2 linked regions of the Robertmurraya sp. FSL R5-0851 genome follow. The protein of the gene in region 2 interacts with the protein of the main gene of each other region in a pairwise test. Links are inferred from orthologs where the notes say so. Each region holds a gene or a part of one and is shown on either strand. Other genes may lie near its edges.

Region 1 (5,517 bases), 880 kb from region 2 along the record:
ATAACGGGAGAGGCTAATTCATTTATTAATTCCTGCTGTGCACGCAGGCGGCTCTCAGTATATTCATTTAATTCCTCAACAAATCGTAGCATCACAAGCTTAAAGGCTTTAATAATCATACGATTCCATACATTTATTGAGTGTCGGTCATATGTCCCCTCATGGATGGTCGCAAACTCTTGAAGAAAATCTAGATACTGGTCTTGTACTCTAAAAAACTCTCGTAATGTAAAATGGTTAGGAGTTTGGAAATGTGGTTCATCCTTAACAATTTCTAGTATCCAATTTTGTATGTCTTGTGTGAATTGCTCTTCATCTTTAATAAATATTTCGCAAAGCTGTAAGTGAAAACGATAGTTTTGCTGTTTTAAGTTTTCAATGACTTCAGGATCCTTGGAAGAATACACTCCGGCAGGATCACTCTTATCCAAGGAAGCATACCAGTCTTCTGTTAGCTGCCAAGATTTATCAAGTAAAAACTTATGTAGCTCTTTATTTCTATGCATTCATTTTCCCCCTATGTAATCGCGATCGTAGCAACATAAATATGATGCTACATTTATAACCACACTCGCATGTTTTCAACTCGTTTTGTGATTTGGTTCTCATCTAATCGCTCTAAAAAAGGAATCATGTATTTCCTTGATAATCCGAGTATTTCTTTTGCTTTCCCTACATCAAACTCTATATTCGTTTCAGCTTTAAGCCTATTCACTGCTTCTGTAAAAACCTCTCCATGATAGTAATAGGATTCGTCAAGAGAAATAATCATTTCTCGTTCGATCCAATATCTTTTAACGTCCTCGACTAAGGCGTCTGGAATTCCCGCTCCTTTAATATATTCCTGTAAATATTTTACTTGAAGACCATCTCTTTTTAAATCATTTAATAGGTTGTCTGTTCGTTTCATCCAACTAGGCGGAACATGAGGAGTAAAAGAGGATAAGGAAACAAATTGTCCCTTTCTCTGAAACAGATTCGTAGCAGACCCTTGTTCAATTACATATTCGACTAACGACTTCGGATACCATTTTTGTAAGCCTTGTAGGAGCTCGGCTTTATTGACCCCATTGCGTAGTGGGAACTGGTTATGGTAGTCATTTAAACGATCGAACAATTCTTCCTCAACATCCTTAATGATGGCTTGTAGGGTGTATTCCTTGCTAGAGTAGTGGATAAATTCTTCCCCAGCAAGAGCAAGAGAAACTTCCTCCTGATCGAGAGAGGTCCGCTTAATGAGTTCATCGATGGACAAACTCTTGGCCTCGATTAACGCGGCAGTTAAGCGTTCGGCCGGTGACCCTTCTTTCTTTTTCGCCAACTCTTCAATCGTTTGATGTCCGAAACGGTACTTCTCACCTTTAGGATCGATAACCCAGCCCCCGCCGATCGTTTCCTGTGGGCTAGGTCTGCGTAAAATAAAACGATCTCCACGCTTTGTGACGATTTCCTCCTCGAGTCTTAATTGACAAAGGATTTCCCCACTTTCAGCTTTCAGTTCATTACGGTCAAAAAATACAATTCTTCCCATCACTTCGGCCGTTCCGATATGACATTTAATCGGCATTCTTTGCTTTACCAGATATTCAAGGTCCTCTACCATGTGGATGGCAACGTCAACTGTACGAGTGATATTAAAATGCTCGGAGGAAACAAGTACATCGCCGCGTTCAATTTCCTCTTTAGATACGTTTGATAAATTAATCGCTACTCTTTGACCAGCGAACGCTTGTTTAGCTGGTTCGTGGTGAACCTGAAGCTGCCTTGCTCTAACTTCAATTCCTCGAGGCATAATCGTAAGAAGTTGACCTTCCTCAACCGCCCCTTCATACAGGGTCCCTCTTACAACCGTTCCCTGTCCTTTTACGGTGAATACTTGGTCGATTGGCAAGCGAAATGGTCCCTTTGTATCACGAACGTCTTGCTGTTCTAGCGTTTTTATAATTTGTAATTTAAGTTCGTCAATTCCTTTATGTGAAAGGCTGTCAACAAGGACGTAAGGAGAGTTTTCAAAGACCGTACCGTTTAATTCTTCATAAATATCATCTTTTACTAATTCTGAAAATTCCTCATCGACCTTGTCCATTTTTGTAATCGCAACAATACCTGAATGTATTCCTAAAAATCCGAGTATTTCAAGATGCTCCTTTGTTTGTGGCATAACTCCTTCATCTGCTGCGACGACAAGAACGACCAAATCGATACCTGCCACCCCAGCAATCATTTGCCTAATAAATCGCTCATGTCCCGGAACGTCAATTACTGATATTTGTATATTTTCACTCTCATATAAGGGGGCGAACCCTAGTTCTATCGAAATTTGTCGTTCTTTTTCTTCTTTTAAACGATCGGTATCAACATTGGTCAGTGCCTTCGTGAGTGTTGTTTTTCCGTGGTCAATATGACCAGCCATGCCTATTGTAAAATATCGTTTTTCCATGTTTGCACCTACTTTAATGTTCTCCACTCTTTTACTTTATCTTTAAAATGTTAATTGCTCAACTTTTTTGGTGTATGGTTACCTGCCGTTTCCCATTATGATATGGAATAAAACTGTAATGGAATTGTAATAGAATTGTAATAGAATTGTAATAGAATGATTCCAATGCTCACCTTGGATAAGCTGAACATTCATACCAATTATTACTATTTTATTCCTCTAATAATCTAAAAACCAGGAGTAAAGTAATTTACTCCTGGTTTTGGTTAATTAATAAATTGAAAGTGAGTAGTACTTCCACTCTGGCTAGCAACAACCTCTAGTCGCACATCAATTCGTTCCTTTAGCTCAGGTACGTGTGATATGATCCCAACTAGTCGTCCGCTACTTTGAATGTCAATGAGTGCCTCAATCGCTTGGTCAAGTGATTCTGGGTCCAACGTACCAAAGCCTTCATCAATAAACATCGTCTCTAGGGAAACACCACCCGCATAATTCTGGACAACATCAGCTAGTCCAAGTGCTAAAGAAAGTGAGGCTTTAAAGCTCTCTCCACCAGATAATGTTTTTACGTGACGTTCTTGACCCGTATATGAATCAATGACGAGGAGCTCAAGTCCGCTTTGTGTGTTCCCTTTTGATTTATCCATTTTTCGAAGAAGTTGGAATCTTCCACTCGTCATTTTTTGCAATCGTCCATTCGCTTCTCTTAAGATGTCGTCTAAAAAAGAACCAAGTACATATCTCTCAAATGTGATTCGTAGATTATTGTTGCCTTTTGAAATATCGGCAAGATTACCAATTATTTTGTACTGTTCTTCCATTTGCTTCATTTCTTTGTTCAAGGAATAAATCGTTTCTAATATCTGTTCGTTTTCTCGCTTTTTAAAGCTTAAGTCACTCTTTTGATCATCAATCTCTTTAATTTCCTGAGTCATTTTATCAATGAGGTCAGTTAATTCTTGAAGATGGGGCATGGGTACATCCTTTAATTGTCCTTCTAATTCTGTGTAGCGATCGGTTGCTGAGCGAAGTGACTCACGATAGTGTGTAATCTCTGTTTCCATTTGTTGAAGTTCCACTTCGGAGCGCTTTGCTGTTTCATATTGCTTATAGTTTTGAAAGCCTTGTTGTTCTAGTTTTTCCTTAAACACTTCTCGCTCCACTTGAAGCTCGTCCTGTTTCGTCTTCTTTGACTGATGGACTGACTGAAGCTGTCCTTCAATCGTGGAAAGGGAAACTTTAGAATTTTGTAGTGCTATTTGTGCCTGTTCAAGCTTGGTGTTGAGTTCGTGTAACTGGCTTTGCTGACGGATTACTTCTAGGTCGAACATATCAACTGAACGAAGTGCTTCAGGAATTGTTTCTTGAAGTCTAGTAAAATGGCTGTTTTTTTCAACGAACGAGAGTCTAGCTTCCTGGTAGGATTCGTCTAGCTCTTTGGCCTTCAGTGTCCATTCCGCCTTTGCTGTTTCTAGTTTCTTTAGGCCCTCCACAATTGTATCCAGCTGTTCAAGACCTGTTTGTAATTTTAGTTGCTCCGCCTCGACATCACTTTTCTTACTTAAAACGGTCTCTTTGAAAGTAGATAGTTCCTCAATTGAAAAATCAGGCTTACTCGCTTGTAAAGACTCTAGTGTTTGAGAGACTAATAGTGTGGAGGCTTCCACGCTCGATTGTAACTTGTAACTTTGTGACTGTCCTTCGTTTCTCTCTTTCTCTAATACTTCAAGCTGTTGTTTCGCAGCTTTCAAATCGGCTTCATTTGGAATGGTTTTATCTTCCAGATGAGTCGGTTTTGGATGGTGTTCTGACCCGCAAACTGGACAAGGAGCACCGTTTTGAAGCTTACTGGCTAGTATAGAAGCTTGTCCATGCATCCAGCTGTTTTCTAGTTCTTCCACGAGAGATTTGGAATCCAAGTAGCGTGCAATTGTTCGCTCAAACTCCGCTTGTTTTCGATTGTATTTCTCTTCTAAAGTTAACAGGTTTTCCCTCTGTTTTTCTAGCGAAGAAATTAGATCTGCTTCACGCTTTAACTCTTCAAGGAGGTTTTTGTTTTCTAGAAAAACAAGTTTGCTTGCATCTATTTCTTCTTTTTTCTGGGCGTATAATTTAAGACGATGTTCAATTTCTGTTCCCTTTTTTTCCGCTACTGTCTTGTCCTCTTCCAGTTTTTTACATTGTAGTTGAAGGTCGCGGATTTCAGCTTCAAGTTTCGCATAAGAGTGTACATCGTCCTTTAAGGATCTCAGTTTGTGTATTCCTTCCTCTAATGCTCTTCTTTGAGGTTCTTTTTCCTTTTCGGCTTGCCATGCTTCTTCAAGTTTTTGCCCTTGAACCAACAATGCCTTTTGCTTTTCTTCCAAGTCATTCGCTTGAGTTTCGTAAGCGGTTAGTTCTTTTTTTAACCTAGAACATAGTTGCTCTTGCTGTAGCAAGAATATCGCTTTTTTTCCTAATTCTACGTCATGCCTTTTTTTCTCAAACATTTCCTTTTGGCTTTCAAGGCGCAGCTTGTTCTGAAGGGCATTTTCCTTTGCTTCGAACTGTTTTATAACGATTTCTGCCTCATAAAGCTTTTTTTGCTCTACTTGACGCTGTTGATTTTTTTCCGATATTTCTTTTTCAAATAACGAGATTTGCTCTGTCATTGCTTGAATTTCTTCTATTAATGCCGGTACAATAACAAGATCATTTGTACTGCCCGCTTCCATATACTCTTTTAAATCCTCTGTAAACAAGGCGTGTATTTTTCGAATCGCAAGGTTACGGTCTGCAAGCTGTTTTTCTACAGCTGCTTTTAAAGAAGCGGCTTCTTCTTTTAGCTTTTCCTCAATTTTCTTATACAGCTGAGTATGGAATAAGCGTTGCAGGATGGCTTCTTTTTCTTTGCTATCAGAGGTTAATAACTTTCTAAATTCCCCTTGTGGGATCATAATAATTTGGCGGAATTGATTGCTGTCAATCAGCATGATTTGTTTTATTTTTTCATCCACATCACGAACATTAGATGCGACGATTTGCTTCGTTCCATCCTCATCGTATACATACAGCTCAGCTTTTGCGCCAATTGA
Region 2 (8,129 bases):
ACAATCCAATATGGTAAGCTAGTAAAATCGTAAAATAGTGTGCGTAATGCGGAAATACGAAGCAAGCTGCTAATAATACCGAATTGATAATGACAAATGGCGATAGTAGAGCGATTAAGAACTGATACTTTTTAATTGGTTCTGTAATTTGAATTTTGATTGTTGGAATAAAACCCAACTTAATATCTACAATTTTTCTGATCTTCTCATTCATATGAGCAATTGGTAAAAAATGTAGAAGTTTATGAGCCGGATACAATAAAATTAATGCTAAAATAAAATAAATAAAATGATTGTCATAAAAGGCTGTTGCAACAAATAAGTATGTTGCCGGAATATAAAGTAGAATAAAAGTAAATAACATAGTTAAGGCAGACAGTATAAAAAGACGCTGCGATCCATATTGTCTTGTAAAGTTTATTGTTTTCCAGCAATTCAAGCGAATCAGCCTCCAAATGGAGATATAAGTATTTTGTAAGCTTCATATGTTCCACTTACTTTAGATACTTTACGATGAACAGATAAAAAAATCAATAGGAAAACAGCAAACAATTTTCGATAAATTTTTTGTCATATCATTTTACATTTTATACAATAGAATGAAGGAAGAATAGAAAAGAGGTAGAAGGATGTTTGACGAGGAATTATTAGAAAGAATAAAGCGCTTAGAGTACCATCAATCCTTACTTTTAAAGATGATTGGTAGTAATAATGGCAAATTTGATCTGTTAGTAATTGAAAGAGGTTTATCTGAACGTGATGTACAGGTATTTTGTACGAATTGTGAACGAATGAGCATAGAATTGGAAGAACAGAAAGCGGAAGGCTTTGTATATTTTCATCCGCTTTTTAAAAAGTTTAAAGAAGAATTACATCCACGCTTACAAGTAGAAGAAGTAATTCATGCGTGTATCCTTCAAAGACTGTTTCTACCACTAATGGATGAGCTTAAAAGGTACTTATGATTATACATACTCAGACGATGATTTTTTCTTTGTAAGCTTTCCTTCCTTCTCTTCAAAATCCTCTTCAATGTTTCTAAAGGATGTTTCGAAAATCTCCATAAAGTCGTCCCCATAAATATTTCGAACAATGGCCATTACCTCAATGATATCTGGAAACTTGCCGTATAGTTCCTTTAATGGCAAAGCACCTGAGAAAGCAGCATTTCCTGATGGTTCATAGTGTTCCATTAAGTCCAGAAGGATGCTTTCTCCTTTATCCGTAATTTGTACATACGTGTTTCGCTTATCATTTTCCTTTTTAGAGAATTGTAAAAGTCCTCGCTCCTCTAGTTTCTTTGAAAAGTTAAAAGCTGTTGAAACATGCATGACCCCAAATTTCGCCACATCAGAGATGGATGCACCATTTAGATGGTAAGCAATCCATAAAATATGATGTTCATTAATGTTTAGATCATGTGGCTTAATCCAATGTTGCCAATCCTTTTCAATGGCTTTCCAGAGAGCTTTGCTTAGTTGTGCAATTCTCTGACTAAATAGCATTGCTTCTTTCATTGTATAATCTTTTCCCGCCATCCCTATTAGTCACCCACTTTTTTTTGTCTATTATTTTCATTATGCCAATAAAACAAAAATTAATAAAGATGTAATTTACAAAATTTTTAGAAATTAGATAAAATTTTATTTCCAATTAAGAAGATAGTGATAGATTTATAAGATTTATGGAAATAAACGTTAAATAATATGAGAAGATTTCCATTAAATAAAAAAAATCCTTCTTTTCATATGAAAAAAAGGACAGACAAAATCTTAAATTCTAGAGTGATTAATTTTTTCCTAAATCATTTTCAAGTTTGCGTAACGCTTCTTGTATCAAATCTAGCTCTATTTTAATCGCATGTTGGTTGTCGGCCGTAGACTCCTTCCAGGCTTGTACACTAATTTTAATATCTGTTATCAAGCTTGAAAGGACGACTTTCCCTTCTTTAGTTACTGAAGCAACCTCTTTGCTCAGATCTCGTATAGAAGTGCTTAAAGCGGCCAAATTTTGTCTCCATTCCTCTTCAGAGCGAACTAGGTTTTTCCGCAGAGCAACACCAGATTGAGGAGTTGTTAGGAGCGTAGCAATACCACTAGCAATTCCACCAACTACCACTCCTAGAAGAACTTTCTTTGCATTCATAAGCTCACCCCTAATAAACGTTTATAGGACTTATATTAACATGATTCATCATGGGTAAACATGTTGTTTCACATAGATTATATAAAACAAGCATATATATAAATATTTCACGAACAAGTAGGTGGTATGGGTGGTAAGCTTATTAGTTTTAATAAGCATTATTTGTTTTGTAGCCGCAGTTTTCTATATGTTATCACTATTGAAACCAGGTTTTTATCCTCCAAAAAAGCGGTTGAAAAAGAGGGCAAGTGCATTTTTAGGGACTGGAATCATCCTTTTGTTAGCTGCCATTCTTCTATCCAGCATAAAATAGAAAAGAACCCTTAAAGGGTTCTTTTCTATTAACTAGAAGTAACTTGCTGGTTAAGTTTTGTTCTTTTAACAATTGCATAGGCAATTGGGTAAAGTACAATCATAGCAATTGTGTTAACCACCGTAGCAGGTAAGACCACACCAGCAAATAATGCGGCAAATGGACCAGGTAACCCAGCGATTACACTAGCTGCACTTAAGAATACAAGTCCGGACACAACTGTACCAACAGCAGTTAATACACCAACACTAACCATATTGTTTCTAAACTTCTTAAGAGCTAGAAATAGGCCAAAGAAAACAAAAGCAGTGATAGGCTTATCGATAATATTCGGGAATAGTCCTCCAGGAAAGCTTGTAGTTAAGCCAGAAATGATGCCTGTTACTAATGAAACAAGCAGCACATTTTTCTTTTCTGGAAATAGCATAATTCCTAAAAACATCATCGTTAACATCATGTCAGGCTTCATTCCAAAAAGAATTGGTGGAACTACTGCATGTAATACCGCACCCATACCCACTAGTAATGATAGTGCAACAAGATTTTTCGTATTCATTTCTCATCTCTCCTCGTCTGTTCTTCTCTCATTTTCGTTCCTCCTATAGTGCACTCTTTGCCTATAGCGAAAAACTTGCTCTTATTATATCACACTACAAATTATATAAAAAGTTAACTAATCTGGTTATTATTTTTGCGAAAACTTCTTCATGAACTCAGCTAGCTTTTCAACATTCTCAAGAGGAACAGCATTATAAATGGATGCACGGCAACCACCGACTGAGCGGTGACCATTTAAACCAACAAAGCCTTCTTCTTTTGCCTGTTGAAGGAAAACTTTTGTTGCTTCTTCACTTTGTAAAGTGAAAGTCACATTCATCTTCGAACGGCTATTAAGTGTGGCATGCCCATTATAAAAACCTTCACTCTCATCAATGGCATCGTATAGAAGCTTAGCTTTTTGATCGTTGATTTTTTCTATTGCTGTCACACCACCTTGATTTTCAACCCAATCAAGTACAAGCTTCAATAAATAAATAGCGATTGTTGGCGGTGTGTTATATAAGGAATTGTTGTCTGCATAAGTTTTGTAATTAAGCATGGTTGGTAACGCATCTGTGGAGCGTTCTAACAGGCTTTTCTTTATAATAACAACAGTAACTCCTGAAGGTCCTAGGTTTTTCTGTGCTCCAGCGTAAATTAGTCCAAATTGATCCACTTGAATAGGCTTGCTTAAAATATCACTCGACATATCTCCGATTAAAGGAACAGGCGAATTTGGGAAGCTTTGCCATTGTGTACCAAAAATTGTGTTGTTACTAGTAATATGAAGGTAGGCAGTATCAGATGAAAGATCTGAAAGAGTAAACTCCGGAATAGAGTTATAATTGCTTTCTTTACTTGAAGCGAGGATGCTCGTTTGTCCAACTTTTTTTGCTTCCTTTAACGCTTTTTCAGACCAAGCACCGGAAAGGATGTAGGAAGCGGTTTGACCTTCCTTCAGCAGATTCATTGGAACCATAGAAAACTGAGTGCTAGCGCCACCTTGTAAGAAAAGGACTTCATAATCATCAGGAATGTTCATTAGCGTTCTAAGCTTTGAGATGGCACCATCGTGAACTTCCTCATAGGGTTTACTTCTATGGCTTAACTCCATTACCGACATGCCGGTACCATTAAAATTAAGCAAATGCTTTTGAGCTTCAATTAGAACCTCTGCCGGAAGAGCAGCTGGTCCTGCATTAAAATTAAGTGCGCGATTCATACAATACATACCTCCAGTTAGATGTTTACGGTTTAAAGCAGCAAAGAAAAAAGATATATTTATCCTAACAGAAATTCGTACTATGTAAAGATGAGAATTTGAACATTATGAAAATTTTAAAAAGGAAAAGAAAAAAAGACTGTCCGAAAAGAACAGTCTTACAATTCGCTACTGATAGAATCCGCAATTTTACGAAGATCGTCTGGCGTGTAGTTACTTTGATTAGACTTCCAAACAGCACCGAATCCATCTCCTTCACCATAGCGTGGAATCAGATGCATGTGGAAGTGGAACACGGATTGTCCAGCTTTTTCACCATTATTATTCACAAGATTTAGACCAACTGGGTGATACGCATCTTTAATGGCATTGGCAATCTTAGGAGCCACTTTGAATAATTCGCTAGAAATTTCGGGAGTCAATTCGTATAGATTTTCCTTATGTACCTTTGGAATGATTAATGTATGTCCCTTTGTTACTTGGCTTATATCTAAAAACGCAACCACGTGGTCATTTTCAAATACTTTCGCTGCGGGAATATCTCCATTCACAATTTTGCAAAAAATACAATCGCTCATTATTTGTCCCTCCTATTCATATATATGTATATTTTACCATAGAATTTAAACAAATAAGAGGGCAGGATTCGCCAGGAATCCCGCCCGTTCTTGAAGGGGAAAGCTTTTTAATCGTTCTATAGCAATAAATTCTCTTTGATAAACACCTCATTTAAAAATGATTTGTCTATAGAGATTTAGATCCTTTGTTCAAGCGAACCATCCCCTTATCTTTATATGTTTTACAACTTATAAAGCATAGCAGATTGGTCTTTTGCGAACACCTCATTTATAAAAATGTGGTTAGATCAACGCATATAGGAACGTTTAACGTATCGTGATTGATTATTATCGCCCACTGACACCTCATTTCGATGATTGAACATCTACTTGTTGCTCCCCTTCGAATATTATCATGCCCGCATTAAGAGGTTCTATACAAAAAGAAATGAAATTTTTTTATAAATGCCTATTTCTATTTTTTAGAATGACATTTTGTTAAAATGGTGCTAACAACTAATGGAGGAAGATAAATGACACTTTTGCAGCTTTCAAATATAACCGGTGGATATACTAGAAACCCTGTTTTAAAAGACATTTCTTTTGATGTGAAAGCGAATGAAATTGTAGGTCTAATTGGACTGAACGGGGCAGGCAAAAGCACAACCATTAAACATATTATTGGCTTGATGGAGCCACAATCGGGTGAAATTACGATTAATGGAAAAGCGATACATACAAGCAAAGAGGAATATCGAAGAGAATTTACGTTTGTACCCGAAACACCCATTCTTTATGACGAGTTAACATTGGATGAGCATTTACGTTTAACTGCTATGGCATACGGTCTAGAAGAAAAGACCTTTCAGGAGAGAAAAGAAACCCTGTTGAAGGAGTTTCGAATGAGTAAGAGGCTAAAGTGGTTTCCTGCTCATTTCTCAAAAGGAATGAAACAAAAGGTAATGATTATGTGTGCTTTTTTGGTTCAGCCTTCTCTTTACATTGTGGATGAACCTTTTGTAGGTCTGGATCCACTTGGAATTCAATCTTTGTTAGATCTTATGAAGAAGATGAAGGAAAGCGGTGCAGGGATATTAATGTCTACCCACATACTTGCAACGGCGGAAAGATATTGTGATCGGTTTGTTATTCTTCACGAAGGTAAGGTTCGTGCAAAGGGCACTTTAGCAGAATTAAGGGAGCAATTTTCAATGCCAGATGCTACACTTGATGATCTTTATATCCAACTGACAAAGGAAGAAGATTATGTTTGATGCACTTAAGTTGTGGAGGGAGCGACTCGGTACAGCAAGTAAAGAAATTGGTCGTTATTCTCGATATATTTTTAACGGTCATATTGTCATTGTCCTGGTATTTTTATTAGGAACGGCTGCTTTCTACTATCAAGAATGGGTAAAGACATTATCAAGCGATTTTCCCGTAGCCCTATTAATGGCAATCATTTTGTCCCTAGTGGTTACAATTAGTCCTATTTTTACTTTTGTAGTTGATCCTGATAAAGTGTTTCTTCTTGCCCTTGAAGAAAGACTTCAATCATATTTTAATCGCAGCATTCTTTTGAGTTTTTTCATTGGCTTGTACTTGTTAGTACTTTTCCTCGGTGTCTTAATGCCGATTTATGCTCAAGTAACAGGAAGTGGTTTTCATCATTTCCTCCCGTTTCTTGTCGTCTTAGCAGGGCTAAAACTGTTAAATCTGTATATTAGATGGAGAGTACAATATTATGTGGAGGAGTCCACTCAAAGGCTAGATACGGTCATCCGGTTTGTGGTGAATGGAGTATTTTTATATCTTTTGTTCAATCAAGCAGCTATTTGGTTAATTGGGGTTGTCGCTTTTTTATTACTTCTTCTTTTCTTTACTTACTATAACCAAACACAGAATAAGGGGTTAAAATGGGAGCGTCTTATTCAGCTAGAAGACAGAAGAATGATGTCATTCTATCGCTTAGCCAATCTGTTTACAGATGTTCCGAAGTTAAAGGATGAGGTAAAGAGACGCAGGTGTTTAGATTGGATACCCTCAAGTTTGCCCTATCATCAGGATGCTACTTTTTTACATTTATTTCTTCAAACTTTTATCAGAGGTGGAGATTATTTAGGCTTGTGGATACGTCTGACTGTTATTGGAGGACTAGTCCTTTATTTTGTCACTTTTGGATATGGACAAATTCTTTTTGTTGTACTGTTTCTTTACTTAACAGGTTTTCAATTACTCCCATTATGGAATCACCATCAAAACAAGCTATGGATACAGTTATATCCAGTAAAAGAAATAACGAAAAAAATATCATTTCAGAAGCTTCTTTTTGTCGTATTAAGCATTCAATCCCTTTTACTATCCATTTCAATCATCTTAAAGGGTGACTTGATGATTAGTGCTGTTGCATTGTTCGCAGGGGTTGCATTTAGTTATTTGTTTGTATATCAGTATAGTCATAAAAAGCTGACGTAATTTTTGCAAAGCTGGTTACACTATGACTACCCAGAAAAGAAAGGGGAGTCATGATGGAAAATACAAGTCAATTTGTTGATAAACTGGCAGAAGATAAAAAAAAGGAACTAAAAAATAAGAAGCGTGGAAATAATCACCCAGAGAAAAGGCTTCCGAATAAGCAGCATTAAGTTGAAGAAGGCGAATGCCTTCTTCTTTTTTGAAACAAAAGTCTTGTTTGAACGTATAAAAGAGAGGAGGGGAAATTTTGATGAATGAATACGAATTAAAGATTTATCATGAAATTGTTTTATGGAAACGGAAATTATTAAAAAAATCACCAATCCTTCAGCGAGTATCCAAAAAATCACAGGGAAAAATTAATGAGTTAATCCCTGCAAAGGCGCATCAATTCATCACTGATAGTATTAAACAAATGGTTAAAGCTCTACTAGTAGGGTCATATATCACGACAAAGAAAGAGAATAGGGCAGGTTCATCTTTAATGGAAAAAGATAAAATGGCTGCTGAAAAACTTTCCTTTTACCGAAAAACAGCCACTCTAGAGGGAGCAGGAACAGGAGCAGGAGGGATTTTTTTAGGTTTAGCTGACTTTCCGCTGCTACTGTCCATTAAAATGAAATACTTAAGTGAAATGGCTACCATATACGGTTTTAATCCCGAAAAGCTTGAAGAACGAATATTTATTTTACATGTGTTCTCACTAGCTTTCTCAAGTGATGAAAAAAGACTGGAAACATTTGAGGTGATTGAAAATTGGGAGGCAAGAAAACAAAATTATGAAGATCTGGACTGGCAATCTTTCCAACAAGAGTACCGAGATCATATTGACTTTATAAAAATGCTTCAGCTAGTCCCTGGGATTGGAGCCGTTGTA

What was found.
Region 1: the proteins of serC (region 2) and selB interact in binary tests that used the Escherichia coli proteins (3 or more experiments, as listed by UniProt). The link is inferred for Robertmurraya sp. FSL R5-0851 from one-to-one orthologs.

What each region holds. Positions count from the first base shown.
Region 1 is NZ_JBBOOE010000001.1:2,027,503-2,033,019, forward strand. Bases 1-2,949 are described here. They hold selB (selenocysteine-specific translation elongation factor), read right to left. Parts: upstream 2,441-2,949; coding sequence 560-2,440; downstream 1-559. Other genes in these bases: MKX65_RS10220 (STAS domain-containing protein), read right to left, coding at 1-506; MKX65_RS10230 (SMC family ATPase), read right to left, coding at 2,707-2,949. Also shown: more of MKX65_RS10230, read right to left, coding at 2,950-5,517. UniProt on the Escherichia coli protein: Translation factor necessary for the incorporation of selenocysteine into proteins. It probably replaces EF-Tu for the insertion of selenocysteine directed by the UGA codon. SelB binds GTP and GDP.
Region 2 is NZ_JBBOOE010000001.1:1,145,843-1,153,971, forward strand. What follows is about bases 2,183-5,175. They hold serC (3-phosphoserine/phosphohydroxythreonine transaminase), read right to left. Parts: upstream 4,221-5,175; coding sequence 3,144-4,220; downstream 2,183-3,143. Other genes in these bases: MKX65_RS05955 (tryptophan transporter), read right to left, coding at 2,487-3,014; MKX65_RS05965 (HIT family protein), read right to left, coding at 4,379-4,798. Outside these bases: MKX65_RS05935 (DUF3267 domain-containing protein), read right to left, coding at 1-439; MKX65_RS05940 (DUF1878 family protein), read left to right, coding at 630-965; MKX65_RS05945 (HTH-type transcriptional regulator Hpr), read right to left, coding at 966-1,538; MKX65_RS05950 (YtxH domain-containing protein), read right to left, coding at 1,789-2,145; MKX65_RS05970 (ABC transporter ATP-binding protein), read left to right, coding at 5,311-6,051; MKX65_RS05975 (ABC transporter permease), read left to right, coding at 6,044-7,252; MKX65_RS05980 (DUF4023 family protein), read left to right, coding at 7,306-7,422; MKX65_RS05985 (EcsC family protein), read left to right, coding at 7,503-8,129. UniProt on the Escherichia coli protein: Catalyzes the reversible conversion of 3-phosphohydroxypyruvate to phosphoserine and of 3-hydroxy-2-oxo-4-phosphonooxybutanoate to phosphohydroxythreonine. Is involved in both pyridoxine and serine biosynthesis.